3 regions of the Promicromonospora aerolata genome follow, and region 2 is predicted to be linked to each of the others. Evidence: riboswitches for the same ligand, from Rfam matches in the RefSeq annotation. Region 2 holds a riboswitch; each other region holds the start of a gene.
What was found. A riboswitch is a leader RNA that binds a small molecule or an ion and turns the genes downstream of it on or off. The one in region 2 is predicted to bind S-adenosylmethionine.

Region 1 (10,164 bases), 260 kb from region 2:
TCGAGGAGCCCTTCGCCGACCGCTCGCACGCCGGGAAGATCGGCTCGGACCAGCACCGCGCGATCGCGCGGAAGGCCGTGGCCGCGTCCCAGGTGCTCCTCAAGAACGATGACGCGGCACTGCCGCTGGACTCCGACGCGAGCGTCTACGTGGCGGGCCGCAACGCCGACGACGTGGGTAACCAGGCCGGCGGCTGGACCGGCACGTGGCAGGGCTGGTCGGGCGAGGTCACGGCGGGCACGACGATCCTCGAGGGCATCCAGGCCGCTGCGGGGGACGTCACGTTCAGCGAGGACGCCTCCGCGTCGACGGCCGGGGCTGACGTCGGCGTCGTCGTGGTGGGCGAGACGCCGTACGCCGAGGGGTACGGGGACGTGGGCGGACCCGAGTGGGCCTGGGACCCCGCGGACGGCGGTGTGCCCCGGGAGGAGAAGTCGATGGCGCTGCAGCCGGGCGATGTAGAGGTCGTGGAGCGGGTCTGCGCCGAGATCGAGACCTGCGTGGTCCTGGTCGTCTCGGGCCGGCCGCAGGTCGTCACCGAGCAGCTCGGGTCGATCGACGCGCTCGTCGCGTCCTGGCTGCCGGGTACCGAGGGTGCCGGCGTGGCGGACGTGCTGTTCGGCGAGCGCCGGTTCACGGGCCGGCTGCCGGTCTCGTGGCCGCGCTCCGCGGAGGATCCGGTGGTCAACGTCGGCGACGCGGGCTACGACCCGCTGTTCCCCTTCGGGTGGGGCCTGTCGACGGGCGGTCGGGGGTCGCACGTCGACCAGCACCGGCTGGCGCTGCAGGACGAGGTGCTGGACCCGGTCGAGGGCGTACCGCCGGCGGCCTCACGCGCGATCGCGACGTCGGACGAGGCGATGCTGGAGGGTCGCACCCGGCGCGCCCACGACATCCTCACCGCCGCCCTGACCCGCTGAGTGCTGGGTATTCGCGCTTTCTGGGGCTGTTGGGGCACGAATATCCAGCACTCATCGGTTGGAGTGGGCCAGGGCCTGCTCGAGGTCCTCGATCAGGTCCTGCGTGTCCTCCAGGCCGACGGAGAGGCGGACCGTCGTCTCGGTGATGCCGACGGCGGCCCTTCCCGCTGCGCCGAGCTTGCGGTGGGTGGTGGTCGCGGGGTGCGTGATGAGGGACTTGGCATCGCCGAGGTTGTTCGAGATGTCGATCACCTGGAGCGCGTCGAGGAACCCGAAGGTGTGCTTCTTCGCGGTCTCGGCGTCGGCGTCCGGCGGGACGGTGAGGTCGAACGTGACGACCGTGCCGCCGCCGCTCATCTGGGCACGTGCGAGGTCGGCCTGCGGGTGCGAGTCGAGGAACGGGTACCGCACCGCGCCCACGCCGGGGAGCGCCTCCAGGGCGTTCGCGACCGTCAGGGCACCGGCGCCCTGCGCCGCGATGCGCACCGGCAGCGTCTCGAGGCCCTTGAGGAGCGTCCACGCGTTGAACGGCGACAGCGACGGCCCGGTGTTGCGGATGAACGTCTGCACGGGCCCGGTCACGTACTCGGTGGAGCCGAGGATGGCGCCGCCCAGCACCCGTCCCTGTCCGTCGATGTGCTTGGTCGCGGAGTAGACGACCACGTCGGCGCCCAGCTCCAGCGGCTTCTGCAGCAGCGGGGTGGCGAACACGTTGTCGAGCACCACGGTCGCACCGGCGGCGTGCGCGAGCTCGACGACGCCGCGCACGTCCACGATGTCCTGCATCGGGTTGGACGGCGTCTCGCAGAACACGACGTCGGCCGGTGTCGCGAGCGCCTCCTCCCACTGGGAGAGCACGTGGCCGTCCACGTAGTCGGTATGCACGCCCCATTTGGCGAGGATGTCCTGGAAGATCACCATGCTGGACCCGAAGAGGGCGCGGGCCGCGACGATCCGTGACCCCGAGCTGACGAGTGCGGCCAGGGCGGTGAACACCGCCGACATGCCGGTCGCGGTCGCGTAGCAGGCCTCGGCGCCCTCGAGGAGCCGGATCCGCTCCTCGAACGTGTGGACGGTCGGGTTGCCGTACCGCGAGTAGACGAACCGGTCGAGGTCGCCGGTGAACGCGGCCTCGGCCTCCGCCGCCGTGTCGTAGACGTAGCCCTGGGTCAGGAACAGCGCCTCGCTCGTCTCCTGGAAGTCGCTGCGCTGGTGCCCGCCGCGTACGGCGAGGGTCGCGGGGCGGACACTGCGGGGGAGCGGCTTGCGGCCGGACCCCCCGGGGGCCGAGTCGGGCGGGAAGGCTCCGGTGACGGTCACTCGCCCGCCTCCGTCCAGGGCAGCCCGGCGACCTTCCAGCCCTGCTGGTCCCGGACGCCGTCGACCCCCGGAGCTCCCTCGAATCCCTCGAGCACGTTGTACGACGGGCCGAGGCCTGCGGCGGTGGCGAGCCGGGCGGCGCCGATGGAGCGCTGGCCGGAGCGACACAGGAAGACGACGGGTCCGGCAGTGACGCCCGCGGCTCTGAGCTCTTCCAGGAACCGGGTGTTGGGGCGGCCACCGGCCCGCACCCACTCACTGAACACCGGCTGGCTGCCGAGCGCGGTCGTGTCGGGGACGCCGATCGCCTGCCACTCGCCCTCGGTGCGGACGTCCACGAGCGTGGCGCCCGGGTCGGCGGCGAGCAGGTCCCAGGCCTGCTGGGGCGTGATGTCGCCGGCGTAGCCCTCGGCGGTACGGGCTTCGATGTGCGCGGGGACGCTCATGTGCTCCTCCATCGGTCGTGGCGGTAGCACCCTCGTCCGCCCTCGCCCTGCCAGGTCGACAGGGGCGGGGGCGCTGGGTTGCTGCGGCGTCGTCGTGCCACGTCACTCGGCCGCTCGGGATGGTCGTTCGCGATCGTACGACAAGTAGTCCGATGGGTGGGATGCCGTCTCGACAGGCGGCGTCGTTCGACGGGTTGTAAAGTTTGATCCCGACCGGATGTAAAGTTTGATCCGGCCGGATGCCAAGGCCCCACTGTCGTCGGCATGCTCGGCGCGTGACCGGAAGTGTCAGAGATGACCTACACACCCAGAGCGATCGACACCCATCTCATCGAGATGCTCAACGGGTTGCCGGCTGTCTCGATCGAGGGACCGAAGGCAGTTGGCAAAACGAAGACTGCTGCGCGGCTCGCGCAGACAACCATCCGTCTCGATCGTGGGGACGAAGCGGAGCTTCTGGCGCTCGACCCGGACCGTCTGCACCGGGATCCGACACCGATCCTCATCGACGAATGGCAGCTCATGCCGCAGTCATGGGATCTCGTTCGCAGGGCGGTTGACGATGGCGCAGGTGCCGGCGCGTTTCTCCTGACTGGCTCAGCCACGCCACGGGCGACGATTCACTCGGGCGCAGGGCGGATCGTCCGCATTCGCATGCGGCCGATGTCGTTTGCCGAGCGGCAGATCGAATCTCCGACCGTCTCGTTCGCAGGTCTGCTGAGAGACGGGCCCGCGGAGGTCGGCGGACGCACTGAGGTCGCGCCGGGGGACTACGCCGAGGAGATCGTTCGCTCTGGCTTTCCTGGCATTCGCACTCGACAAGGCACACACCATCGTGACGCCCTCGACAGCTACCTGGCACGGATCGTCGAGCACGACTTCAGCGAGCTCGGTCATGTGGTACGTCGTCCGAGAGCGCTCGAGGCATGGCTGACGGCCTATGCGGCGGCAACGGGAACGACGGCGACATACGAGACGATCTTGGACGCGGCGACACAGGGGATCAGCGACAAGCCGACCCGTCCGACGACCGTTGCCTACCGTGACACCCTGGAACGGCTGTGGATCCTCGATGAGGTGCCGGCCTGGGTCGGAAGCCGGAATCGCTTGGCGTCTCTTACTCAGGTCTCAAAGCATTTCCTCGCCGATCCGGCGCTTGCCGCACGACTGTTGGGAGTCGGGGCCGGCGCACTGATCGACAAGCCCCAGCCGGGAAAGATCGTGGCCCGGGACGGCACGCTGCTCGGTGCCTTGTTCGAGCACCTTGTAGCCCTGAGCGTCCGTGTGCATGCGGAGGTCGAACGAGCGCGCGTCCTACATCTGCGGACCAAGGGCGGCGAGCATGAGGTCGATCTCATCGTGGAGCGCGACGACGGGAAGGTGCTGGCGATCGAGGTAAAGCTGAACCGACTGCCGAACGACAAGGATGTGAAGCATCTCCGCTGGTTGAAGGAGAAACTGGGCGACGACCTTCTCGATGCCGTTGTGATGACGACCGGGCCGCTCGCTTATCGTCGACCCCAGGACGGGATCGCAGTGGTTCCGTTGGCACTGCTCGGACCATGACGAAGGCTGTGGACAACGGTGTGGAAAGGCTGTGGACAGACCTGTGGACGAGCACGAGCTGACCGGCGGCAACACCACCGGCGTCGTGCGGGTCGGCGACACCGTGCACCGCGCGGCCGGCCCATGGACGCCGACCGTCCAGCGCCTGCTCACCCACGTCCGTGCCCGCGGCATGGCCGAGGTTCCCGAGCCGCTCGGCCTCGACGACCAGGGCCGGGAGGTCGTCTCGTTCCTGCCGGGCGACGTTCCGGGGTGGCCCGCCCCGGAGTGGCTCTGGTCCGCGGACGTCCTGGCCGACGCCGGCCGCCTCCTGCGGCGCTTCCACGACGCCACGGCGGGGTTCGCCCCGGCTGACGCCCGGTGGCGGCTCCCCGCGACCGAACCCGCCGAGGTGATCTGCCACAACGACGCGGCGCCCTACAACATGGTCTTTCGCGCCGGCCGGCTTGCGGGCCTCATCGACCTCGACACCGCTGCGCCGGGTCCACGGGTCCGGGACCTGGCCTACCTCGCCTATCGGATCACGCCGCTGTCGGGTGACGCCTTCGCGGGGGTGGGTTACGGCGTCGGGCACCTGGACCCGATGGCGCGGCTCGACGCGTTGATCACCGCGTACGGGTACCCGTACCCGCGTGCCAAGGTGCTGGGCGCGATGGTCGACAAGCTGCACGACCTGGCCGGCTGGACCGAGGCACGGGTCGACGACGGCGGTCCGGCCGAGCTGCGCGAGCACGCCGCCATGTACCGCGCGGACGCACAGCGGATCGTCGCGCTCGTCGCGGCCGCCGAGCGAGACTGACCCGGCGGTCGGCCTGGGCCGGGCCGGGCCGAACGGCCGCCCGGAGCCGGGAGCCGGCCCCGGACCCGGCCCCGGACCCGCGCCCGGCTGATCAACTCTCGGCGGTTCGTTCGATCCGCGTGACCGCAGTGGCGACGCCGTCCTCCTCGCCCACCCGGGCGCCCAGCTCACGTGCCGCGTCGGCCCGGCCCGCCGCGTCGTCGATCGCCGCGGCGAACCGGTCGGCCGTGACCTTGCCGGTCAGCGCAGGGGCGCCGATCCCCAGCTCGTGCACCCGCCGCGCCCAGAACGGCTGGTCGCCCAGGAACGGCCGGATCACCTGGGGCACCCCGGCCCGGAGGGCGGCCGCGACGGTGCCGACGCCCCCGTGGTGCACCGCGACTGACGTGCGGGGCAGGAGGAGGCTGTGCGGTGCCTGGTCGAGCACGTGGACGGTCTCCGGCACACGCGAGGGCCGGAGCGCACCCCAGCCCGTCGCCAGGACCGCGCGTCGCCCCGAACGGTGCAGCCCGTCCAGCACCGCATCCGTGAAGGCTTCCGGGTTCTTGACGACCATGCTGCCGAAGCCGACGTACACCGGCGGCTCGCCGGCATCGAGGAACCGGTCCAGCGCCTCGGACGGCGCCCAGCGGCCGTTCGGCGGCAGGCTCCAGAACCCGGTCGGCGCAAGCTCGGCCGGCCAGTCGTCCGGCGCGGGCAGCAGGTGCGGGCTCCACGCGTGCAGGACGCCGTCGCGGGCCACGCGCTCGGCGAGTCCCGTCGTCGGACCGGTCAGGCCGAGCACCTCGGACCGCCAGGACCGGACCATGCGGCGGTACGGGGCCTCGATGACTCCGGCCAGTCCCCAGCTCGCCCGGTTGAGGAACCGGGGCGGCGGGACCGGGCTGAGCGGTGACGGGAACCGCACGGTAGGGGTGAACAGCGGGATGGGGAGCGCGGCGATCGACGGCACCCCGAGCAGGTCCGCGAGGTGGGGTGCGCCGAGCGTCTTGGGCGCGTAGACGACGACGTCGGCGCCGCTGTCCCGCAGCGTGGCCAGGTCGTCGAGCCAGCGGCGGAGCAGCGGGAGTGCAGACCGGGCCGCCGTGATCGACGCCCGTGCCCCCTTTCCTGCCACCTGCTCCTGGAGGGCGAAGACGCCATCGTCGAGCGGCGCGACCGGGAGTCCGCGGGCCGCCGCGTCCTCGGTCAGTCGGCGTGGTGCGGCCAGCAGCGGCTCGTGGCCGGCCCGGGCGAGCTCGAGGCCGAGTGCCGCGAACGGCTCGACGTCACCCCGGCTGCCCATGGTGACCAGGAGAACCCTCATCGGGTGGCCTCCCACTCGTCCAGGAGCGCGGGGAAGCGATCCGCCATGAAGGCATACATGTCGCGCATGTTCTCCAGCCGCTTGCGCCGGCCGGGGTCGTCGCCCACCGCGGCGAGGCCGTGCGCGGCAAGCTCCTGGAACGCGTCGAACTCCGCCATCTTGGCCCGGAAGGCCCGGCCGAACACGTCGTCGGTGAGCCGGTAGCGGTCGCGGCGCTCGCCGCGACGCCGGAATCGCTCGACCATGCCGGCCTGGTCGAGCTGGCGCAGGGCCACGCTCATGCTGCTCTTGGCGACGGCGAGCCGTTCGCACAGGTCGGGTGCGTCGGCGCTGTCATCGTCCGACGCGAGCAGGTGCCCGACGACCCGGCCGGCCGTGCGGCTCAGACCGAGCCGCTCGTAGAAGAGCCCGGCCTCTTCGGTGAAGTCCTCGATGGCGCTCATGCGGCAAGCGTACCGCTTGTTCGGTCCGTTCCGAACACTCTGAACGGGGAACTTCTCCGACTCGGCGGCGCGCGCCGGCCGCCGGCGACCTTTGCGCCCATATGTTGAGACCAAAATATGAGACGCGCGTTGACAGCGGATGTGCCGCAGCCCAGGATGACGGCAGGTCATGAGTGCCAGCGCCAAGCCCCGGCTCGCTGGTCGGCAACCCTCCCTCCGCGGCGGGGTGCTCCGGGTGACGACCTGGCCGCGTGCAGCCGCGCGTGGCAAGCGCGGGGGAATCGCCCCCAGGACTGTGCTGGAGGACGCCATGTCGGCAACCACTCTCACCCGCGACGCTGCGGTGACCGGCGTCGCACCGCTGCGCCCCGTGGTCGGTGGTGCGACCCTCGTCCCCCTCGTGGACGGCACCCGGGTCCCCTACGCCAACCTCGATGTCGCGGCGTCCGCCCCGGCGCTGCAGGCCGTGGCCGACCGGGTCACCCAGGTGCTCCCCCTCTATGCCAGCGTGCACCGTGGCGCGGGCTACCTCTCCCAGGTGAGCACCGCCCTGTACGAGACCGCCCGCCGCACCATCGGTGCGTTCGTCGGCGCCCGCGACGACGACCTCACGATCGTCACGCGCAACACCACCGACTCCCTGAACCTGCTCGCCGGCTGCGTCCCCGCGCAGCCCGACGGCGAGCCCGGCCGCGTGCTCGTCCTCGACGTCGAGCACCACGCCAACCTGCTGCCCTGGCAGCGCGGCGCCGACGCGACCGTGCTGACCGGCGGCTCCACCGTGGCCGAGACGCTCACCCAGATCCGCGACGAGCTGGCCGACGCCGCCGCGCACCGCCAGTACGCGCTCCTCGCGCTCACCGGCGCCTCCAACGTGACGGGCGAGTCGCTGCCCGTCGACGAGATCGTCGCGGTGGCCCACGAGTACGGCGTACGCGTGGTGCTCGACGGCGCCCAGCTCGTGCCCCACCGGCGCATCTCCCTGGAATCCACGGGCGTCGACTACCTCGCCTTCTCCGGGCACAAGACGTACGCGCCGTTCGGTGCGGGTGTGCTCGTGGGCCGCCGGGACTGGCTCGACACCGGCACGCCGTACCTCGCGGGTGGCGGCGCCGTGCGACGAGTGCGCGTCGCCGGCACCGACTGGCACGACGGTCCCGCCCGGCACGAGGCCGGTTCGCCCAACGTGATCGGCGCCGTGGCGCTCGCCGCGGCGTGCGAGGAGCTCGCGGCGCTCGCGCCGGAAGATGTCGTGGCGCACGAGAACGCGCTGCGCCACCGGCTCGTGTCCGGGCTCGAGGCGATCGACCGCGTCGAGGTGGTGCGCGTGTGGGCGGACGCCGTCGACCCCGTGGGCGTCGTGACCTTCACGGTGGCCGGCTACGACCCGGGCCTCGTCGCCGCGTACCTGTCCGCGGAGCACGGCATCGGCGTGCGCGACGGGCGCTTCTGCGCGCACCCGCTGCTCGGCCGCCTCGGGTTCGACGCCGGGGCGGTGCGCGCCTCGGTCGGTGTCGGCACCGCGGGCGAGGAGGTCGAACGGCTCGTCGCCGCCGTCGGCCGGCTGGTGGCGGAGGGCCCGCAGGCCGGCTACGACGTCGTCGACGGCCTGTGGGTGGTGACCGACGACCCCCGTCCGGTGCCCGAGGGCTCGGGCCTCGCGGGGCTCCTGGCCACCGCGGCCGCGGGCTTCCAGGACGAGTTCGGCTGCCTCCCCGACCCGGAGTAGGTCAGAGCGGGAATGCTGCCGGACGCGGCAGGGCCGCCTCCACCTGTGCCGCCAGCGCCAGCAGGGTGAGCTCGCCGCCCGGCCGGCCGATGATCTGGACCCCCATCGGCAGTCCTGCGGGCGCCTCGGCGGTCGGCGCGGTCCAGTGCGTCGGCACGGTGATCGCGGGCAGCCCCGCGACGTTGAGCATCGACGTGAACGGCGTGTACTGGCACTGCTGCTCGAAGTTCCGCTCGGGGTCCTGGGCGTCGTACCACCCGATGGGGCGCGGTGTGAGCGCGAGGGCGGGCGTCACCACCGCGTCGTACACGCTGATCTGCGCCACCAGCGAGCGCTCGTAGCCGTTGAGCGTGCGCACCGCCTCGGCGAGCTGCCGCGCCGGCACCTCGCGCCCCGACCGGATCAGCCACTGCGTCAGCGGCTCCAGCCGGCCGAGCGTCTCCGGGTCGTCGATCGGCACCGCCGACGCGCCGCCCATCCACAGGGTCCGGAACGCCGGTGCGTACTCGGGCGCCTCGGCCAGGACCATCTCGTCCAGCGTGTGCCCGAACCCCGTCAGGGCTCCCACGCCCGCGTCCAGGGCCGCCCTGGCCTCGGGTGACACGGTGATCGCATAGAACTCGTCCCACGCCGACGTGGTGGTCACGCCGATCCGTGCGGTTCCGGATTCCGGCCCGCTCCACCCGGTCCGCGGGTCAAGCAGCGTGGCGCGCTGCGCGGCCGCCAGATAGGCGCCCGCCTCGTACGACGGCGCACGCAGCGAGAACGGATGCGCGACGCCGCCCCCGGCGAGCCGCGGGAGCATCGCCTCGAGCAGCAGGGCGGTGTCCGCGACGGTGCGCGCGATCGGGCCGTTCACCACCAGCCCGCCCAGCGAGTCGACGCCGCTGCCCGCCGGCAGCAGGCCCCGCGTCGGCTTGAGGCCGACCACGCCGCACGCGGCGGCGGGGATGCGGACCGAGCCGCCGCCGTCGGAGCCGGGAGCGAACGGCAGCATGCCCGCCGCCACCGCCGCGGCCGCACCACCGCTGGATCCGCCCGCGCCGCGCGTCAGGTCCCACGGTGTGCGCGCCGGCGGGGCGTCGACCGGTTCGGTGTAGGCGGGGAAGCCGAGCTCGGGCGCCGCCGTCTTGCCCAGGCTGACCACACCCGCGGCGTCGAGGATCCGGACGATCTCGTCGCTCTCCGCGGCCGGCGGCAGGCCCGCGAACGCGCGTGAACCGAATCCCGTCGGCACGCCCGCGCGGTTCCACAGGTCCTTGTCCCCCGTGGGCAGGCCCCACAGCCCGCCCGACGCCGACCGTGCGCCGCCGGTGCCGTCACCGTCCCGCCCGAGGGCCGCTGCGCGCTCCCTGGCGAGCTCGGGGGTGACGGTGGCGAAGGCTCCGACGGTCGGGTCGAGCCGTTCCACCCGGTCGAGAAAATGCTCGGTGACCTCCGCGGGCGTGAGGTCACCGGCGGCGAGGAGGTCACGGAGCTCGACGGCGGTCCGCTCATGCAGGGCATCCATCCGGCCAGGCTACGGCGCTCGGCACCGACCCGCGGAAATGCCGTATATGTCTCACCCGCTCTACAGCGGACCTGGCTCAATTCATGAACGCGACAACTCGCTCTCGACCGTCTGACCTGCGCATA
Region 2 (10,164 bases):
GAGGACCCGCTGCTGGAGGACGGCGAGGTCACGTCCGCCACCGGCGACCACGTCGAGCTGCGGCACCCCCGCACCGCCGTCGGCTTCGACGAGTCGGGCGACCGCGCGTACTTCGTGGTGGTCGACGGCCGCCAGTCCCACAGCACCGGCATGAACCTGTACGAGCTGGGTGAGCTCATGGCGCAGCTCGGCGCCGACGACGCGATCAACCTCGACGGCGGCGGTTCCTCCGAGATGGTCGCCCGCCTGCCCGGGGACACCGGCACCACGATCCTGAACAGCCCGTCCGACGGCTACGAGCGCTCCGACGCCAACGGGCTCGGTCTGTTCGTGCCGGCGGGCTCGGGCCGGCTCGAGGCCTTCGACGTGCGCACCACGGTCCCGGCCCCCGATGCCGACCGGGTCTTCCCGGGCCTGCACCGCACCCTGGTCGGCAAGGGGTACGACGACGCGATGGGCCCCGTCGCCACCGAGCCGTCCTCGTGGCGCACCCGTCAGGGATCGGTCGCGTCGGTGCGGGACGGCGTGGTGACCGGTCGCAAGCCCGGCAGCACCACGGTCACCGCTGCGTCCCTCGGCCGTACCGGCCTCGCCACCGGGACCACGGAGATCGAGGTGCTCGGCAGCCTGGTCCGGACCGGTGTCGACACCCCGGTGATCGGGCTGGACGACGCCGATGCCACGGCGCCGCTGGTCCTGACGGGCTACGACGCGCAGGGCTTCGCCGCGCCGATCGAGGCGCGCGACGTCACCGTCACGGTGGCCGGGGCCGCGACGGGCACGGCGGGGGACGGCCCGGTGGCCGAGCTCGTTCCGGCGCCCGACGGTTCGTTCGAGGTCCGTGCGCTCGCCGAGGTCGGCGGCACCAGCTTCGAGCTCTCGGTGCCCGGCCCGGACGGGACGGAGCTGACCGCCGAGGTCGCCGTGACGGTGAGCCTGGAGGAGGAGGTGGTGGCGGACTTCGCCGATGCCGCCTCCTGGACGTCGGCCCACGCCCGCGCTCCGGGCGGCTCGGTCGCGCCGGCGGACGGGTACGACGACGCTGCTGGCCTGCGGATGACCTACGACTTCACGCAGTCCACGGCGACCCGCGGCCAGTACGCGGTGCTGCCCGAGGCCGCGACGGGCGGGCGGGAGCTGCCTGGCGCGCCGCGTGCGGTCACCATGTGGGTGAACGGTGACGGCAACGGGGCCTGGCTGCGGCTCCAGGTGCGGCAGGGCGACGGCGTGGTGAGCCAGCTCGACGGACCGGAGGTCACCTGGACCGGGTGGCGCCAGGTCACCTTCCCGGTGCCCGACGGTGTCGAGCTCCCGCTGCGGCTCCAGCGGATCCGGGCCCTGGAGACGGCGGCGGGTACGCAGTACTCCGGTGCCCTCACGTTCTCCCGGGTCGCGGCGCAGGTCCCGCCCGCCGTGGACGCTCCGGAGTCTTCCCGCGTCGAGGACCCGACGGTGGCCGCGGACGGCGCGACCGACGGCTCGCCCCTGCGGGTGGCCGTGCTGTCGGACGCGCAGTTCGTCGCCCGTGACCCCGGGTCCGGGGCGGTGGCCGGCGCACGGGACGCCCTCCGCGAGATCGTCGCCGACGAGCCGGACCTCCTGGTCATCAACGGTGACCTGGTCGACGAGGCCTCGCCGGCGGACTTCGACCTCGCCCGGCAGATCCTCACCGAGGAGCTCGCCGACGCGAGCTTCCCCTGGTACTACCTGCCCGGCAACCACGAGGTGATGGGCGGTTCGATCACCAACTTCGAGGAGGAGTTCGGCGACCGGACCCGGGTGCTCGACGTGCCGACGCCGGGCGGTGCCGGGACAGGCCGGGCCGCCGGCGGGACCACGCGGCTCGTCATGCTCGACTCGTCGGCGGGCCGACTGGGCGCGGACTTCGCGCAGGTGCAGATGCTGCGCGACGCGCTCGACGACGCCGCGGCCGACCGTTCCGTCACGGGCGTCGTCGTGTTCGCCCACCACCCTCTCGACGATCCGCTGCCGACCAAGGCCAGCCGGCTCACCGACCGCCTGGAGGCGGACACGCTGCGCGACTGGTTCGAGGACTTCCGGGAGACCTCCGGCAAGTCGATCGCGTCCGTCGGCTCGCACGTCGGCGTCTTCCACGCGAGCACGCAGGACGGCGTCCCGTACCTCGTCAACGGCAACTCCGGGAAGGGGCCGGCCAGCACCCCGGCCGACGGCGGTTTCACCGGCTGGTCCATGCTGGGCGTCCGCCCGGCGTCGGGCGCCGACGCGCGGGGCACGTGGCTGTCCTGGGAGGTCAACGCCCGTGCCGAGCAGGTCACCGTGTCCGGACCCCGGTCGCTCGAGGTCGGCGGGTCCGCAGCGGTCACCGCCGTCGTCGTGCAGGACGGGACCCGCGAGGTGCCCGTCGCGTGGCCGGTGTCGTCGGCCTGGGCCGGCGAGCGGGTGTGCACCACGGACGAGACCGGTCGTGCGGCCCTGCGCGAATGCCCGCGTGGCACGGTGCTCGCGCTCGACCCGGACACGCACGAGCTGACCGCTCTGCGCGCGGGTGAGGCCACGGTGACCGTCACGGTCAACGGGCAGACCGGCGAGCTGTCCGTCCGGACCACCTCGGAGGACGGTAGATTTGCCTCATGAGTGATTTCGAGGTGGCCCGTAGGCAGAAGCAGGAGCCGACCGCGACCCTGCTGGTACGTGCGATCGTGTGCTTCGCGCTGTTCCTCGGTGGGTTCGCGCTGATCGGTATCGGCGCGATCGGTGGCGCGGCGTCGTCGCCGTACCTGTTCGTGGCCGGCATCCTGGCCGTCGGGCTGGCGTTCGGCCTGCCGATGGCAGGTGCCACCGAGCGCTGAACTCCGAGCGCTGAACTCCGAGCGCTGAACTCCGGCGGGGACTCCGCCGACCGAGCGAAGAAGGGCCGTAGCCGCGCGCTGCGGCCCTTCTTGCTGCCGTTTTTCCGGTTCCTACCGTGCTGTCGGAGCCCTATGTCACTCGTCGGTCACAGGTTTGTTAGAACTGTTGACAGATTCGGGGGCAAGTGCAAACGTGACCTGCACCACCACGAAGGAGAGGGACGGTAATGGCTCAGTACAAGAGGCTCGGCGGGATCATGGCGATCACGCTCGCCGCGACAACGGGACTGACGGCCTGCGGGTTCGGCGGGTCGAGCGGTGAAGAGAGCGGCGACGGAGCCACCCTCGATCTGCTCGTCCCCAGCTACTCCGACGCGACCCAGGGTCTCTGGGAAGACGTGATCACCGGCTTCGAAGATGCGAACCCGGACATCAACGTCAAGCTCCAGGTCGAGTCGTGGGACAACCTCGAGTCCGTCATCGCCACGAAGATCCAGGGCGGCGACGCGCCGGACATCTACAACGGCGGCCCCTTCGCCGGCTTCGCCGCCGACGATCTGCTGTACCCGGTCGAGGAGGTCACCTCCGACGAGACCTACGCGGACTTCCAGCCAACGTTCCTCGAGAACGCTCAGGTGGACGGGACCACGTACGGACTGCCGTGGATCGCCTCGTCCCGCGCGCTGTTCGTCAACGACGCGCTCCTCGAGGAGGCGGGCGCCGAGGTGCCGACCACCTGGGACGAGCTGCTCGAGTCGGCCAAGAAGGTCTCGAAGCTGGGCGGCGGCGTGGCCGGCTACGGCATGCCGCTCGGTTCCGAGGAAGCGCAGGCCGAGGCAGCGGTGTGGCTGTGGGGCGGCGGCGGAACGTTCGGCGACGCCGAGCAGATCACCATCGACACCCCCGAGAACCTCGTGGGCGCAGAGTTCGCCGAGAAGATGATCGACGAGGGTGCGACGCAGGCCGACGCCGGTGCGTCCGACCGCAGCCCGCTCTTCGACATCTTCGTCCAGGGCAAGATCGGCATGCAGGTCGGCCTGCCGCCGAGCGTGGGCCAGATCGAGTCGGACAACCCGGACCTCGAGTACTCGATCCACCCGATCCCCACCGAGGACGGCAGCCCGTTCACGCTGGGCGTGGCCGACCACCTCATGGCGTTCCAGAACGACGGTGACAAGCAGGAGGCCATCACCTCCTTCTTCGACTACCTGTACACGGCCGACGTCTACGTCCCGTGGGTCGAGGCGGAGGGCTTCCTCCCCACCACGCTGTCCGGCTCGGAGCCGCTGGCCGACGACGAGGCGCTCGCCCCGTTCCTGGAAGGGTTGCCGGACGCACAGTTCTACCCGAGCACCAACCCGGACTGGAACGCCGCGGACTCCGCGTTCAAGGCGCTGTTCGGAAAGCTCGCCGGCGACACCTCGGCGAAGGACACCCTCGCCGAGATCCAGGCACAGGTCGACGCGGGCTGATGCCTCCCGCACACGCAACGCTGAACTGAAAGCGCGGGGAGCCTCGTGAAGGACCTGTTGAAGGCCCTGCCGTGGATCGGGCCCGCGGTCGCACTCATCGCGGCCGTGGTCCTGTTCCCGGTGGGCGTCATGTTTTGGAACTCGACGCGCGACATCAGCCAGAGCGGGCTGGACGACGGTGGGGTAGGCCTCGCGAACTTCGCGGCCGTGGTCGGTTTCCAGTATTTCTGGCCGATCCTCGGACGCACCGTCGTATGGGTGGTCGGCGTCGTGGGCGCCACCCTCCTGGGGTCGCTCGCGCTCGCCGCGCTGCTGAACAAGTCGTTCCCCGGTCGCCGGCTGGTGCGCATGGCCGTCATCGTGCCGTGGGCGTCGAGCGTGGTGATGACGACGATGGTGGTGCACTACGGCCTGGAGCCGTACTTCGGCATCATCAACTCGTTCCTCGTCGACGTCGGCCTCATCGCGTCGCCGGAAGGCTACGGCTGGACCAGGCACCCCGTCACGGCCTTCGCCTGGGCCATGGTGGTCGCGGTCTTCGTGTCCTTGCCGTTCACCACCTACACGATCCTGGCCGGGCTGCAGACCGTCCCGGGCGAGACCGTGGAGGCCGCCCGCCTCGACGGTGCCGGCGGGCTACGGACGTACTTCAGCGTGGTGCTGCCCCAGCTGCGGGGTGCGGTCTCGGTGGCCGTGCTGATCAACATCATCAACGTGTTCAACTCGCTGCCGATCCTGCGGGTCATGACGGGGTCCATCCCGGGCTACAGCGCCGACACCATCATGACCATGATCTTCAAGTATCTGCAGAACCAGCGGCAGATCGACCTCGCCAGTGCACTCTCCGTGATCGCGTTCTTCGTGGTCATCGTCATCGTGGCCGTGTACGTGCGGGTCGTCCGCCCCCTCAAGGAGGTCTGATGACTGCGATCGCCGAATCGGGGACGACCCCACGCCAGGCGACCCGTCCGCCGTCGGACAACCGCCGGCGGGTGCGGAAGTACACCGCTGACCAGGTGCCGATCGGGTCGGTCCTGCTCCGCATGTTCACCGGGCTCGTCGTGGTCGCTGTGTTCCTGCTGCCGTACCTGATCATGTTCTTCGGCTCGGTGAAGACGAAGGCGGAGATCAGGTCGGTCGATCCCACCTACTTCCCCACGGAGTGGCACTGGGAGAACTACGTCACGATGTGGTCGACGCCCGAGACCCCGCTGGCGCAGAACGTCATCTCGACCCTGGTGATCTCGCTCTGTGCCACCCTGCTCGTGCTAGCGGTCGCGCTGCCTGCCGCGTACTACACGGCGAGGTTCCGGTTCCGGGGGCGGCTCGTCTTCCTGTTCCTCGTGATCGTCACCCAGATGATCCAGCCGGCGGTGCTCACCTCGGGCCTGTTCCGCGAGTTCATCGCCATCGGGATCCTCGACACGTGGGCGGCCATGATCCTGGTCAACGCGGCGTTCAACCTCTCGTTCGCCACCTGGATCATGCACAGCTTCTTCGCGGCGATCCCGCGGGAGGTCGACGAGGCGGCGCAGATCGACGGCGCCGGCACCTTCGCCGTCCTGACGAAGATCAACCTGCCGCTCGTGTGGCCGGGCATCGTGACCGCCGTCATCTTCACGTTCGTCGCGTCCTGGAACGAGTTCGCGGCCTCGCTGGTGCTGCTGACGACGCCGGGCAACCAGCCGTTGTCGGTGGCGCTCACCAAGTTCGTCGGCCAGTACGAGACCTCCTGGCACTACGTGTTCGGGGTGTCGATCGTGGCGATCGTCCCGGTGATCATCCTGTTCATGGCCATCGAGAAGCGGCTGGTGGGTGGCCTGGTGGCGGGCTCGGTGAAGTAGCGAGGCGCCGCCCTCGGGTACCAGGTGAACCAGGGCGTCTCGACCGCCGGACGGAATCCGTCCCAGTGCTGGACAATCGCTTAGCATGGTGGCGATCCCATCCAGAGCGGTCGAGAGTCCTGGCTCCCTGACACCGCAGCAACCTGCAGACTTCCTGCCCCGCAGCCGTGGCGCGTGGACGTAAGGTGCTCACGCCAGGTTCGATGGAGCAACCATGGTTGTCGAGGCATATCCGCACCGCCCCACAGTGTCGTTCGAGCTGATGCCACCGCGTCGGCCCGAGGCCGCGCCCAACTTCTGGGAGACGGCACAGCGGCTCGTGGCGGCACGGCCGGACTTCGTCTCCGTCACCTACGGCGCCGGCGGGGGTGACCGGGCCACCTCGCGCGAGGTGCTCGCCACGCTGCTCCGGGGCACCCCGGTGCTTCCGGTGGCCCACCTGACCTGCGTGGGGGCGTCCCGCGAGGACGTGTCCGAGGTGATCGACGAGTTTCTCGAGGCCGGCGTGCGCTCCTTCCTCGCCCTGCGTGGCGACCCGCCGCGCGACGAGCCGGACTGGCGTCCGTCGCCGGACGGTGTGCGCTCCAGCGTGGACCTGGTCCGGCTGCTCACCCAGGTGGACCAGCGCCGCGTCGCCGCTGACGCCAGCGCCGCCCTGCGCGCCGCCACGCGCCCGCTCACCATCGCCGTTGCGACGTTCCCGGACGGGAATCCGGGAGCCGGCACCACCCGGGACCAGGAGGTGCGGCGACTGCTGGAGAAGCAGCAGGCCGGTGCGAGTTTCGCGATCACCCAGTTCTTCTACCGGGCCGAGTCCTACACCGGGTTCGTGGAGGCTGCCCGGTCGGCCGGGGTGACCATCCCGATCCTCGCCGGGATCCTGCCCACCACCGAGGCACGCCGGCTCCGCCGCGTCCAGGAGCTCACGGGCGTGGTCGCACCCGCAGGCCTCCTGCGGGACCTCGACGGGCTCACCGCGCCCGACGGCGCCGTCGACGCGGAGGCGCAGCACGAGCACGGCATCCAGTACTCCGCCGCCCTGGCCCGCGAGGTGCTCGACGCCGGTGCGCCCGGTGTGCACGTCTACACGTTCAACAAGCACCGCCCGGCTCTCGACCTGCTAGAACGCGTAGGCCTGTCAGGCCGCGCCGCCGCCTGACTGCCGGCCCCCGTGATTGCCGAGCGCAGAGTTGGTCGCGGTTGAGGACTCTTCAGCCGCGTCCAACTCTGCACTCGGCAGCCGCGGCGGTAACCATGTCAGGTGTCGGCGCGCTCCTGGCCGCTCATCGCCTGGATGGACTGCATCACCTGTTCGGTCAGCTCTCGTCGCGCCTGAGCGGGCTTGGTGCCGGCCGCGATCTGCCGCGAGGGGTCGATCGGCACGCCGAAGTGCAGCTCGACCCGGGCGAACCGCGGCATCTTGCCGATGGGCTTCACCTTGTCCGTGCCGAGGAGGGCCACCGGGACCACCGGTGCCTTGCCGGTCAGGGCCAGCCAGGCGACCCCGGTGTGGCCCTTGTGCAGCTTGCCGTCGCGTGAGCGGGTGCCCTCGGGGTAGATGCCGAACGCGCCGCCGCGCTGCAGCACGGCCAGCGCGTCCTCGAGCGACCGCTGCCCGGCGCGCGGGTCGTCCCGCTGCACCGGGATGTCCCCCATCTTGGTGAAGAACCAGCGGGAGAGCCGCCCCTTGATCCCCTTGCCCGTCCAGTACTCGGCCTTGGCCAGGAACGCGACGTGCCGCGGCGCCATGATCGGGATGAGCAGCGAGTCGATGAACGACAGGTGGTTGCTCGCCAGGATCACGGCGCCGCGCTTCGGGATGTTCTGCAGGCCAGTGACGCGCGGGCGCAGAAGCACGAGCACGAGGATCGAGAGGATGAGCTTGAGGAACCGGTACGTCACCGGCCTATTGTGCACCCCTCAAGCGACCCTGTGGACGGGGTGATATGTGGTGAAAAAGACTAAAGAGACCTACAAACCCCCGGGGGAGATCAGGAGGCTCGGTCGCCCGAGTCCTCGCCGCCGTCGACCGTCTCGACCGCCGCGACCTGGGTCTGGACCTTCCGGACCCGGGCTACGTCGAGCTTCTCGCTGCGGTCGAAGCGGTAGACGCCGTTCTCCTCCTGAAACACGTCGGTGAGCTGCGTGTAGCAGTAGCCGAACATACGGGGGTCACCGAGCAGCGCCTCGGTGAGCCCACGGAACCGGGCGTGGAACTCCTCCTCGTCCGCGACGCGCTGGCCGTAGCCCCAGGAGTCCGGTGAGCTGCCCGAGGCGGTGGCGGCCGCCTCGGGATTCCACCAGATGCCGCCGTACTCGCTGACGAAGTAGGGCTGGCCCCGGTACGGCACCGACAGCTTGGTGCCGTTGTCACGCGTGTTCTCGTACGGGCGCCCCTCGGCGAGGCCGCCCACCTGCTTCGCGAACTCGGCCGGCTCCTGCTCGTACAGGTGCGAGTCCCAGATGTCGGTCTCGAGGACGCGGTGCGAGTAGCCACTGGCGTCCAGCACCGGCCGGGACGGGTCGGCCACCTTGGTGGCCAGCCACATGGCGCGGGTGACGTCGTCGAGCTGGGTGATGCGGTCGTGCAGGTCCTGGTGCGTCTCGTTGAGCGGGCACCAGCCGATGATCGACGGGTGGGAGTGGTCGCGCTGCAGCGCCTCCATCCACTCCGCGACGAACGACGTCGTGGGTCGCTGGCCGTCGGCCGGCGTGCCGTAGCCGCTGACGCCCCAGTCGCCGAACTCGCCCCACACCAGGTAGCCCAGCCGGTCCGCGTGGAACAGGTAGCGCTCCTCGAAGACCTTCTGGTGCAGCCGGGCGCCGTTGAAGCCGGCCGCGAGGCCCAGCTCGATGTCGTGTGTGAGCGCGTCGTCGGACGGCGCGGTCATGAGCGACTCGGGCCAGTAGCCCTGGTCCAGGACGAGGCGCTGGAACACCGCATCGCCGTTGATCCGTACGACCTGCCCGTCGATGGAGACGGAGCGCAGGCCGGCGTAGGAGCGCACGGAGTCGACGAGGGTGCCGTCGGCGTCGTGCAGCGTGATGTCCACGCCGTACAGGTGCGGATCGCCGGGGCCCCACGTGCGCAGCCGCTCGGACGGGACGACGACGCGCAGCGCCGGTGCCAGGTCCAGGTCGGCGCGGGCGGTGGCGGTCGCCACCTCGCCCTCGGCGTCGGTCACGGTGACCGTCACCGCGTGCCCGCGCCGGTTCGCGGACAGCGGCACCACGACGTCGAACGCCGAGCTGGCGAGGTCCGGCGTGATCCGCGGGCGGCGCAGGTGCGTGGCGGGTACGGGTTCGAGCCACACGGTCTGCCAGATCCCCGTGGTGCGGGTGTAGTTGCACTCGAAGTTCGCGTAGCGGTTGCTCTGCTTGCCGCGGGCCTGCGGCCCGTGGCGCGTGTCGCGGGCCCGCACGACGACGGTCACCGTGTCGCCGGGAGCCGCGATGCCGTGCAGGTCGGCCGTGAAGGGCGTGAAACCTCCGCGGTGTCGGACGACCTCCGTGCCGTCCACCCACACGGTGGCGTCGTGGTCGACGGCGCCGAAGTGCAGCAGGACGTGCGGGTCGTCGCCGACGGCGGACCAGTCGGCGGGGACGGTGACCTCGCGGCGGTACCAGACGGCCTCGAGGAAGTCGGTGTTCTCGATGCCGGAGAGCTGTGACTCGGGCGCGAACGGCACGACGATCTCATTCTGGAGCGGCCGCTGGACCAGCCCGCGCTCCAGGCCGGAGTCGCCCGGGTCGATCTCGAACTGCCAGGTGCCGTTGAGATTGAGCCAGTGGTCCCTGGCCATCTGCGGGCGGGGGTACTCGGGGCGCGGCACGGCGGTGGCCGTTGGAGCGCCGGCGGGTGAGAAGCGGTCGAGGAAGGTCATCAGCTGCTCCATTGCGTCTACGACAGGTGCGCGGCGATTCAACACGTCTTCCGATCGGAATGCAACGTTGTATCACCGAAGCGCGCGTGGCGGGCACGCCGTCGGGGGCCCCGCAGGCCCCCCGACGGCTCAG
Region 3 (10,164 bases), 3.0 Mb from region 2:
CCCGCGGGCTGTGGATGTCGTAGACGCCCGGACCGATGCCGCGCGCGTACCCGGCGTCCGCCAGCTCCGGCACGATCTCCATGCGGGACCGCGCGGCCTCCACGGAGGTCACGTCGGCGTCGAGCCCGTCGATCGCGCCGATGACCTGGCCGAACTCGGAGTAGCACAGGTGCGTGTGCACCTGGGTGGCGGTGCCCGCCCCGGCGGTCGAGAGGCGGAAGGACCGTACCGACCAGTCCAGGTAGCCGGCGTGCGCGGACCGGCGCAGCGGCAGCAGCTCGCGCAGCGCGGGCTCGTCCACCTGCACGACGCCGATGCCGGCCTCCTCCAGGTCCGTCACCTCGTCCCGGAGGGCGAGTGCCACCTGGTCGGCGGTGTCGCCCAGCGGCAGGTCGTCACGGACGAACGACCACGCCAGGATGGTGACGGGACCCGTGAGCATGCCCTTGACGGGCTTGTTCGTGAGCGACGCCGCGTACGCGGTCCAGTCCACGGTCAGCGGCGCGGGCCGCGACACGTCGCCCCACAGGATCGGCGGCCGCACGCAGCGCGAGCCGTACGACTGCACCCAGCCGTGCACGGTGGTCGCGAAGCCGTCGAGCTGCTCGGCGAAGTACTGCACCATGTCGTTGCGCTCGGGCTCGCCGTGCACCAGGACGTCGAGGCCCAGCTCCTCCTGGAGCGCGACCGTGCTCGCGATCTCCGCGCGCATGGCTGCCGTGTACTCCGCGTCGGACAGCTCGCCCCGCACCCAGGAGGCCCGGGTGCGGCGGATCTCCGCCGTCTGCGGGAACGAGCCGATGGTCGTGGTCGGCAGCGGCGGCAGGTCGAGCCTCGCCTGCTGGGCCGCGGCGCGCTCGGCGTACGGTGCGCGCTCGGCGTCGGCGGGGGTCAGGGCCGCGGTGCGGTCGCGGACCTCCGGCACGACGACGCCGGGCGCCTGGGCGCGCGACCGCACCGCCGCGCTGGACTCGGCGAGCGCGGCGGCGACCGCCGCGCGGCCCTCGGCCAGACCGGTGGCCAGCGTGACGACCTCGGTGACCTTCTGGTCGGCGAACGCGAGCCACGACTTCAGGCCGGGGTCGAGGCGGGGCTCGTCGGCCACGTCGTGCGGCACGTGCAGCAGGGACGTCGAGGTGCCGACGGCGACCGCGCCGGCGCCGAGCGCGGCCAGGCCCTGGAGCGTGGCCAGGCGGGCGTCGAGGTCTGCGCGCCAGATGTTGTGCCCGTCGATGACGCCCGCGACCAGGGTCTTGCGCTCCAGGCCCGGGACGGGGCCGTCGGGTACGGCGCCCTTGACGAGGTCGACCCCGATCGCCTCGACGTCGGTGCCGGCCAGCAGCGCGAGGCCGTCGCCGGCCGCGCTGCGCAGGTCGCCGTACGGCGCGGTGACCAGGATCGCGGGACGCTCGGCGGCGCCGTCGCCGGCCGACGCGGGGGAGAGGTCGGTCGCGAGGCGGCTGTAGGCCCGGCGGACGGCGTCGGCCACCTCGTCGAAGGGGACGTCCAGCAGGTCGGTGACCAGGGCGGGCTCGTCGAGCTGTACCCAGGGCGCACCCGCGGCGGCCAGTGCCTGCAGCAGCCCGGCGTAGGCGGTGACGACGTCGTCGAGCCGGTCCAGCGGGTGGAACCCGTCGGGGGCGCCGTCGGCGGGCTTGCTGAGCAGCAGGAACGTCACCGGGCCCACGAGCGCCGGGCGGGTCACGACGGCCTGTCCGCCGTCGGCGGGGTGCGCGAGCTCGCTGAACTCACGCACCACCCGGTCGTCGGCGAACCCGATCGGGGTGGCCGGCCCGATCTCCGGGACCAGGTAGTGGTAGTTCGTGTCGAACCACTTGGTCATCTCGAGCGGTGGCCGGCCGCCCTCGCCACGGGCCAGCGTGAAGTAGCCCTCCAGGGAGAGCGCGCCGTCGCCGGCCAGGTCCCGGAACCGTTCGGGCACCGCGCCCAGCAGGGCGACGGCGTCGAGCACCTGGTCGTAGAACGAGAACGAGCCGGGGACGGCGGCGGAACCGGCGTCCAGACCCAGGTCGACCAGATGTCGTGCGGTGGCGAGCCGGAGCTCGGCGGCGGTGTTCTCCAGCTCGTCGGTGGTCGTGCGACCGGCCCAGAGCGCCTCTACGGCGCGCTTGAGCTCGCGGCGTCGGCCGATGCGCGGGTAGCCCAGGATCGTGGCGGGGGAAAGGTGCGAGTGCGTGACTGCCATGCGTATCAGCTCCATCGGACCTGGCGTTAGCACCTTGCCCGGCATCGGCGATCCGGAGGCAGGTTGCTGCGGTGTCGTTGAGCCAGGACTCTCGACCGCTCTGGATGATGAGCCTGGATCGTAGGCATGCCCGCGATGTGGTCGAAAAACCGTCCACACCTCGGGACGAGCAGGTCAGAGCTGCCCGCCGACCATGCAGCTGCTGCCAGGTTCACGCGGTTCCTGGCAGCAGCTGCATGGTCAGAAAAAGCGTGCCAAGCGGGTTCGGGTCGCCGCGAACCAGAGCGCGGCGGCCGCTCCGGCAAGTGCCGCACTGGCCGCCGGCGGCCCGGCGGGCCCGAGCGGTCCGATCGCCGTGCCGCAACGACTCCGAAGGGAGGGGGAACGGGTAGGCCAGGACGGCACTACGGGCCCTTCGGATGCGCGGGGAGGCACCGGCTCCCCGGACGTCGGTCACGGGGGAGCGGGTGGGCGAGGTCGTACCTCGGGGGTCTCTACAGGGGCATCTCGGGCTACCGGAGTACCGGCAGCCCGAACCTGGATGCTTCTGGAGACCTCATGCGGCGAAATTATCAGACGGCGGCAGCGGTCGCTGCCACGCGACCTCGCGGTCGAGCTGGCCGGTGGCGCGGAACAGTCGCACCTGGTGGGCGTCGGGCAGCGCGGTGGCGAGGGCGTCCGTCGTGGTCGCCGCGAAGCCGAGCTTCTGCCAGAAGCCGCCCGACCGGCGGGAGAACAGCCAGGCCTGGTGCGCCCCGGCGTCGGCGGCCCGGTCCAGGGCGAAGCGGGCGAGGCGCAGGCCGTCGCCGGCACCGCGCCGGTCCGGACGGACGGCGACGCTACGGACCAGGGCGTGCTCGCCGCCGAGCTCGAATCCCGTGGTCGCGCCCACGGCCCCGGCGTCGTCGCGCTCGAGCCACAGGTGCACCGCCGGCTCGGCGAGGGCGGCGACCGTCAGGTCGGCGGTCCGGAGGAACGCCGCCAGGTCGTCGAGGTCGTCGGGGGTGGCGGGGCTGAGCACGGCGGGATCCTACCCGCGGCGCGTGCTGCGCGGCCGCCTCGCCCGTCAGAAGGGCAGCCAGACGACGGCGGCGAGCGCCCCCAGGTAGAGGGCCTGCTCCGCGAGGCGCCGGCCGACGGGGGTGGCGGGTGATCCGCCGAACAGGATGCCGCGCCGGGCCGCGGAGATGTTGGCCGGCGTCATGGCGAGCGTCAGGAGGCCGAGGCAGATCGCGGCGGCCGGGGCGGTGACGGGCACGAGCAGGCCGACCCCACCGAGCAGCTCGAGGGCTCCGGTGCCCGCGACGAGCAGGTCGGGGCGGGGGAGCGTGGGCGGGACCATGCGTTCGAGGTCCTGGCGCACCCGGGGGATGAGCCGGCCCGAAGCGGCCAGGAGGTAGATCGCGGCGGCGCCGACACGGGCGGCGTCGTGCCAGGAGTCGAGGGCCGGCACCGCGACGGTGCCCAGCAGGCGGGCGACGGCGGTGACGCCGAGCAGGAGGACGGGGAGCGGTACGGGCATGGCCGAATCCAATCTTGACGGTGACTAGTTCATGCGACACCTCACCATCTTCGGTGCTATCTTGTCAATGGAAAGATGAGGCGAGGGTGCCCGCGGCACGCGGTGCGGAGGAGGCGGGATGAACTACCACCACGGAGACCTGCGGCGGGCGATGACCTCGGCCGCCGCGACGGCGGTCGCCGAACGGGGGCCGGCCGGGCTGAGCCTGCGGGAGCTGGCCCGCCTCGCCGGGGTGTCCCACGCGGCGCCGGCGCACCACTTCGGGGACAAGGCCGGTGTGCTCACCGCGGTGGCGGCCGAGGGGTTCAGGCTGCTCACCGCCGCCCTGGCGGAGGCGGAGGACGACCTGCTCGCCTCGGGGCTCGCCTACGTGCGGTTCGCCGTCGACCACCCCGGCACTTCGCCGTGATGTTCGACCGCAGCCTCCTGCACGGGGACGACGCCGAGCTGCGTGCGGCGGAGCAGACCGCCTCCGCCGCCCTGGCGGGGCTGGCGTCCGACGCCGACGCCGCGCGCGCCGCCTGGTCCGTGGCGCACGGCTTCGCGAGCCTGTGGCTCTCGGGCGCCATCACCGGGCCCGATGTCGCCACGGCCGCCGAGCCGGTGCTGTGCCGGACGGTCCTGGGGCTGCCCTGACGGTGCTCTCCGGTTGAGATGGAAATTCCCAAATGTCCCAGTATGAGACATGATGGTGCCGCCTTCTATCACCAGGGGAATACCGTGACCGCGACCACCTCCGGGGCCGCAGCGCTCTCGGACGTGCCCACGTCCACACCTGCACTCGTCGCCTGCGACGTCGAGGGCACGCTCGTGCGTGCCGGTCGCCGGCCGACGCCCGCCGTGCTGGACGCGATCGCGGCGGTCCGCGCCGCCGGCCACCACCTGGTGGTCGCCACGGGCAGGTCGCTGTCCGGGGCGGTGCAGGCCGCCCGCCAGCTCGGCGTCCACGACGGCTGGGTGGTCGCGGCGAACGGTGCGGTGACCGCGCGGGTGCGGCCGGACGGGTGCTCGATCGTCGACGTCGTGCCCCTGGACGCCGAGCCCGTGTGCCGGCTGGTCGCCCGGACCCGCCCGGACCTGGGGCTCGCCGCCGAGGTCGTGGGCACCGGGTACCGCGTCACCAGGCGGTTCCCCGAGCGGCAGCTCGACGGACACCAGGAGGTACTCCAGGCGCTGGACGGCGTCTGGGCGCGGCCGACGCCACGCGTCGTGGTGTACGGGCAGTGGGCCCTGCGCCTCGCCCCGGCGCTGCGCGCGTCGGGCGTCACCGCCATCCCCGCTCGGGTGGACTGGGTGGACGTCACCGCACCCGGGATCACCAGGGCGACGGCGCTCGAGAACATCCGGGTCGAGCTGGGGGTCGCGCCCTCCCGCACGGTCGCCGTCGGTGCCGGCGAGAACGATCTGGACATGCTCCGGTGGGCGGCGGTGTCGATCGCGATGGGCCACGCTCCCGAGACGGTCCGCGCCGTAGCGACCCGCGTCACGGGAACGGTCGACGAGGACGGCGCCGCCACGGCGCTCGCGGACGCCCTCCTCCCCGCAGCCTGACCCCGCGCACCCCGTCCTTCGGCTGCCCGCTCGCTCGCCGCGCCGCCGCAGCGCGGTTGGGTCAGGATGTGCGCATGGCGCACGTTCACTCGCACGGCTCGGCCGGCCCTGCCGCGCCACGCACGACGTTCCTGCTGGTCATCACCCTGGTCTCCGCGCTGCTCCTGACCCTGGTCGGCGTGTGGCTGCTGTGGCCGAACGCCGCCGACGTGCCCGACCGGATGCCGGCCAAGGCAGAGGGCACGTCGTTCGTCGACGTCACGGTCACCGGACCCGCCGACCCGGCCACCGGCAGCATCCCGGTCGAGCTGCCGGGCGGCGAGGCCTCCCGCATGCAGTCGCCCGGGCCGTCGGTCCCGCTCGCCGACGGCGACCGCATCACCGCCGTCGACATCTCTCAGGTCTCGCAGCCCGGCGTGGACCCGCTGGTGTTCATGGACTACCAGCGCGAGCTGCCGATCGCGCTGCTGGCCCTTGCCTATGCCGCCGTCGTGCTGCTGGTGGCGCGCTGGCGCGGGCTGGCGGCGATGGCCGGGCTCGGCATGGCGTTCGTGGTGCTCCTGGGCTTCACCATGCCCGCGCTGCTGGCGGGCGAGTCGGCGATCGGCGTGGCGCTGGTGACGTCGTCGCTGGTGATGTTCGTGACGCTGTACCTGGCGCACGGCCTGTCGGCGCGCACGTCGACCGCGCTGCTCGGCACGCTCGTCGGCCTCGGGCTCACCGCGCTGCTCGCCGCCTGGGCCTCCGGCGCGGCGCAGATCACCGGCACCACCGACGAGGCCTCGGCGTTCCTGCCGTCGAGCGCACCGGGGGCGGACCTGCGGGGCATCGCGCTGTGCGGCATCGTGCTGGCCGGGATGGGCGTGCTGAACGACGTGACCATCACCCAGGCGTCCGCGGTGTGGGAGCTGCGCGGCGTGGCGCCGACGGCGTCGCGGGCCGAGCTGTTCACGCGGGCGATGCGCATCGGACGCGACCACATCGCCTCGACCGTCTACACGATCGCCTTCGCCTACGTCGGCGCCGCCCTGCCCCTGCTCATGATGGTCTGGCTCGTGGACCAGTCGCCGGCCACGGCCCTGAGCTCGGGCGAGATCGCCGAGGAGGTCGTGCGCACGCTCGTCGGGTCGATCGGGCTCGTCCTCGCGATCCCGGTCACCACCGCCATCGCGACGCTCACCGTCCCCGGCCCGGCGGACGCGACGGCGGGCTCGACGACGGCCGAGCCGACGTCGGACCCGGAGCTGATGGCGCCCGTGGCCGAGGCGTGGGCGTCCCAGCGGGTCCCCGGGACGTCGGCGACGTAGCAGGATCGGCGATGCTGCCCACGTTCCGTTCCAACGCGCGCAGCAGCGCCGTCGCGTCCTCGCGCTCGGCCGGGCCGAGGTCGCCCGCCGTCGCCTGCTCGATCCGAGCCCAGATCGCGGCGACGCGCGGACGCAGCGCCTGGCTCGCCGGTGTGGGCTCCACGAGGGTGACCCGCCGGTCCGTGGTGCTGGGCCGACGACGGACGAAACCGGCGCGCTCCAACCGCTGGACGGTCCGGGTCATCGACGCCGAGTCGGTGGCGACGTGCTCGGCCAGGTCCGTCTGGCGCTGCGGCCCGTGCTCCCACAGGAACATCAGCAGCAGCTCCTGGCCCGGGTGCAGCCCGAGGGGGCGCAGCAGGTCCGCGGCGAGCGCCCGGTGCGCCCGCGCGAGCGAGAAGATGGCAAGGCTGAGCGGCCCGGTGGCGAACGGGTTCGACTCACTGTCCCGGTCAGATGTCATGCCGTCCAGCATAGGACTCGTCCTGCGTGGTAGGCCGGGCTGGGAATAGTGGGGCGGGTCCCGCTGGTTACCTGTCTCGAACAGCAAAACTATCCGGAACGAGGGAACACGATGCGCGCAGTAGTTTTCGACGAGTTCGGCGGCCCGGAGGTCCTGCACCTCGGCGAGGTCCCGGAGCCGGAGGCCGGGCCCGGACAGGTCCGCGTCCGGGTGCAGGCCGTGGGCGTCAACGCCTTCGACGGCAAGGTGCGGTCCGGGGCCATGGAGGCGGTGTTCACCACACCGCTGCCCGCCGTGCCGGGCCTGGAGGTCGCGGGTCTCGTGGACCAGGTGGGCGCCGGCGTGACCGGGGTCGCCACCGGTGACCGGGTCGCCGGTCCGGCCGGCCGGGGCGCCGCGGAGCTGGCCGTCCTGGACGTGTGGGCGCAGGTCCCCGTCGGGCTGGACGCGCCGCAGGCGGCGGCGCTGCCCGTGGTGGCCGAGACGTCCCGGCGCGCGCTGCGCCTCCTCGACCTGAAGCCGGGGGAGACGCTGCTGGTGCACGGCGCGAGCGGCGGCGTCGGCGGGCTCGCGACCCAGCTCGCGGTCGCGGCAGGCGTGCGCGTGATCGGTACGGCGTCGCCGGTGAACCAGGAGCGTGTCGCGGGGTACGGGGCGACGCCCACCACCTACGGCGACGGGCTCGTCGACCGGATCCGTGCGCTGACCCCCACCGTCGACGCGGTGCTGGACACGGCGGGCAGCGGCGTGCTGCCGGACAGCATCGAGCTGCGCGGCGGCACCGACCGGGTGCTCACCCTTGCCGACCCGGCGGCCCATGCGCTGGGCGTGCAGTTCTCCGAGGGGTCCGAGCACTCGGCCGAGGCCCTCGCCGACCTCCTCGACCAGGTGGTCCGCGGTGCGGTGTCCGTCCCGGTCGCGAAGGTGCTGCCGCTTGCCGAGGCGGCACGCGCGCAGAGCATCGTCGACGACGGGCACGCCGGCGGCAAGGTGGTCCTCGTGCCGTGAGGGCGGCGCGGTGGGCGGCGCCCGCCGGCGATCAGGCGCGGGCGGCCTCGCCGGCCAGGCTCTCCAGCTCGGCGGCCAGCAGCTGCTCGCCGTCGAGCCCCATGGTGCCGAACGCGCCCACGATCTCCAGCGAGACGAGGCCGTGCACCCGGTACCAGGTCGACAGGGCGAGCCGGAGTGCCGGCGCGGCCGCCGCCGGGAGGCCGAGGGACGCGCCCCACCGGCACAGGTCGGCGTCGAGCGCCGAGCCGGCGGCCGGCTGGGGTCCGGCGGCGACAGCGACCTCCTGGAGCGTCGTGACCAGGGCGAGCATGCTCCGGCTGATCGGGCTGACGCTCACCAGCGGGTCCACCGCCTCGCGCCGGCTGCCGGTGAAGAGCATCGAGTACCGGCGCGGATGGTCCAGCGCCCAGCGGCGCCACGCGTGTGCGATGGCGGACAGCCGATTCGCGGCCGGACGGCCCGCCGCCGCCTGGGCCGCGGCCTCGACGGCGGTGCCGAGGTCGGCGTATCCGGCCAGGACCAGCGCGTCGAGCAGCGCCTCACGCGACGCGAAGTAGTGATAGAGCGCGGGAGGGGTCATGCCCATGGCCTTGCCGACCGAGGCGAGCGACAGTCCGTGCGCGCCCCCGGTGTCGACGAGCTCCAGCGCCGCCTGGACGATCTCGTCGACGGTCTGCCGCCGGAGCCGTTCGCGCCGGGTCAGGGGCCGGGTGTCGTCGTCGTCCACGGGCATGGCGCGAGCCTAGTACGCGCGGCGGCCGCGGCCCGGCGGCGCTCGTGGAACGGGCCCGGAGCGGGCCGTGGAGCGGGCCCGCGGCTCAGAGCACCACCCAGCCCAGCAGCCCCGCCGCGATCACCACCGCCCACGGCGGCGCCGACCACTTCGCCAGCGCGACGAACGCCGCGACGGCGAGCGCCAGGGCACGTACCGGGTCGGCCGTGTCGAGGACCCCCTGGGTGAGCACCGGGTCGTACAGGGCGGCGGCCAGCAGCCCGACCACGCCCGCGTTCACGCCGGTGAGCGCACGCCGGACGTGCCGCGCGCCGCGCAGACGCTCCCAGAACGGCAGCGCGCCCACCACGAGGAGCGCCGAGGGCACGAAGATGGCCAGGAGCGCGATCGCCGCACCGGCGAGCCCCGCGGGCCCGGACGTGGTGACGGCACCCAGGTACGCCGCGAAGGTGAACAGCGGGCCCGGTACGGCCTGCGCCGCGCCGTAGCCGGCGAGGAACTGGTCGTGGCCCACCAGGCCGGACGGCACCAGGTCCGCCTGCAGCAGCGGCAGGACCACGTGGCCCCCACCGAAGACGAGCGAGCCGGCGCGGTAGAAGATGTCGACGAGCCGGGCCACGCCACCGTCCCGGGCGGCCGCCAGCAGGGGCAGGACGACGAGCAGCGCACCGAACACCACGAGGCAGGCCACCGCGACGGAGCGCCGGACGGGCACGGAGAACGGCTCGTCGTCACCGTCGCCGGGTGGGTCGGGGAGCCACAGCAGCCCCGCGGCGCCCGCCAGCACGATCACGCCGACCTGGCTCAGCACGACCGGCAGCCCCAGCGCCGACGGCGCGAGCAGCGTCGCGATCACAGCGGCCCCCATGATGGTCGCGCGGCGCGCGTCCGGGGCGAGGGTGCGGGTCATGCCGAGCACCGCCTGCGCGACGACGGCGACGGCCGCCGCCTTGAGGCCGCCGATCCACCCCGCCCCGGCGTCGCCCCCGAACGCCGTGACCCCGTACGCGAACGCGACGAGCAGCACGGCGGACGGCAGCGTGAACCCCGCCCAGGCGGCCAGCAGCCCGCCGATGCCCGCCCGTCGCAGCCCGATCGCCATGCCGACCTGGCTCGACGCGGGTCCGGGCAGGAACTGGCAGAGCGCCACCAGGTCGGCGTACGCACGGTCGCCGAGCCACCGGCGGCGCACCACGAACGCGTCACGGAAGTAGCCGAGGTGCGCCACCGGCCCGCCGAACGACGTGAGCCCGAGGCGCAGGAACACCAGGAACACCTCGCGTGCCGAGCCCCCTCCTGACGCGGTCGGAGCGGGGGAGTCGGACGTCGACATGCCGGAGCCTCCAGGGTGCACACCCGGACGCTACCGGT

Region 1: linked by a shared signal. The riboswitch ahead of ACFSL2_RS16055 (aminotransferase class V-fold PLP-dependent enzyme) and the one ahead of ACFSL2_RS17160 (methylenetetrahydrofolate reductase) in region 2 are both predicted to bind S-adenosylmethionine.
Region 3: linked by a shared signal. The riboswitch ahead of metE (5-methyltetrahydropteroyltriglutamate--homocysteine S-methyltransferase) and the one ahead of ACFSL2_RS17160 (methylenetetrahydrofolate reductase) in region 2 are both predicted to bind S-adenosylmethionine.

The regions. Positions count from the first base shown of each region.
Region 1 is NZ_JBHUHF010000001.1:3,595,253-3,605,416, reverse strand. It holds gene ACFSL2_RS16090 (glycoside hydrolase family 3 N-terminal domain-containing protein) at 1-920, shown strand, start outside; gene ACFSL2_RS16085 (O-succinylhomoserine sulfhydrylase) at 972-2,240, opposite strand; gene ACFSL2_RS16080 (rhodanese-like domain-containing protein) at 2,237-2,686, opposite strand; gene ACFSL2_RS16075 (ATP-binding protein) at 2,981-4,252, shown strand; gene ACFSL2_RS16070 (phosphotransferase enzyme family protein) at 4,284-5,051, shown strand; gene ACFSL2_RS16065 (glycosyltransferase) at 5,143-6,357, opposite strand; gene ACFSL2_RS16060 (MarR family transcriptional regulator) at 6,354-6,800, opposite strand; SAM riboswitch class IV at 6,966-7,079, shown strand; gene ACFSL2_RS16055 (aminotransferase class V-fold PLP-dependent enzyme) at 7,111-8,529, shown strand; gene ACFSL2_RS16050 (amidase) at 8,531-10,039, opposite strand.
Region 2 is NZ_JBHUHF010000001.1:3,852,347-3,862,510, reverse strand. It holds gene ACFSL2_RS17185 (phosphodiester glycosidase family protein) at 1-2,616, shown strand, start outside; gene ACFSL2_RS17180 (hypothetical protein) at 2,613-2,831, shown strand; gene ACFSL2_RS17175 (extracellular solute-binding protein) at 3,059-4,303, shown strand; gene ACFSL2_RS17170 (carbohydrate ABC transporter permease) at 4,349-5,224, shown strand; gene ACFSL2_RS17165 (carbohydrate ABC transporter permease) at 5,224-6,147, shown strand; SAM riboswitch class I at 6,242-6,357, shown strand; gene ACFSL2_RS17160 (methylenetetrahydrofolate reductase) at 6,362-7,306, shown strand; gene ACFSL2_RS17155 (lysophospholipid acyltransferase family protein) at 7,405-8,049, opposite strand; gene ACFSL2_RS17150 (glycoside hydrolase family 2 protein) at 8,139-10,031, opposite strand; gene ACFSL2_RS17145 (LacI family DNA-binding transcriptional regulator) at 10,161-10,164, opposite strand, start outside.
Region 3 is NZ_JBHUHF010000001.1:812,094-822,257, forward strand. It holds gene metE (5-methyltetrahydropteroyltriglutamate--homocysteine S-methyltransferase) at 1-2,206, opposite strand, end outside; SAM riboswitch class I at 2,215-2,317, opposite strand; gene ACFSL2_RS03605 (GNAT family N-acetyltransferase) at 2,763-3,227, opposite strand; gene ACFSL2_RS03610 (DoxX family membrane protein) at 3,273-3,728, opposite strand; gene ACFSL2_RS03615 (TetR/AcrR family transcriptional regulator) at 3,847-4,137, shown strand; gene ACFSL2_RS03620 (hypothetical protein) at 4,137-4,364, shown strand; gene ACFSL2_RS03625 (HAD family hydrolase) at 4,449-5,279, shown strand; gene ACFSL2_RS03630 (YibE/F family protein) at 5,354-6,586, shown strand; partial or broken gene ACFSL2_RS03635 (MarR family winged helix-turn-helix transcriptional regulator) at 6,768-7,061, opposite strand; gene ACFSL2_RS03640 (NADP-dependent oxidoreductase) at 7,161-8,057, shown strand; gene ACFSL2_RS03645 (TetR/AcrR family transcriptional regulator) at 8,089-8,793, opposite strand; gene chrA (chromate efflux transporter) at 8,879-10,126, opposite strand.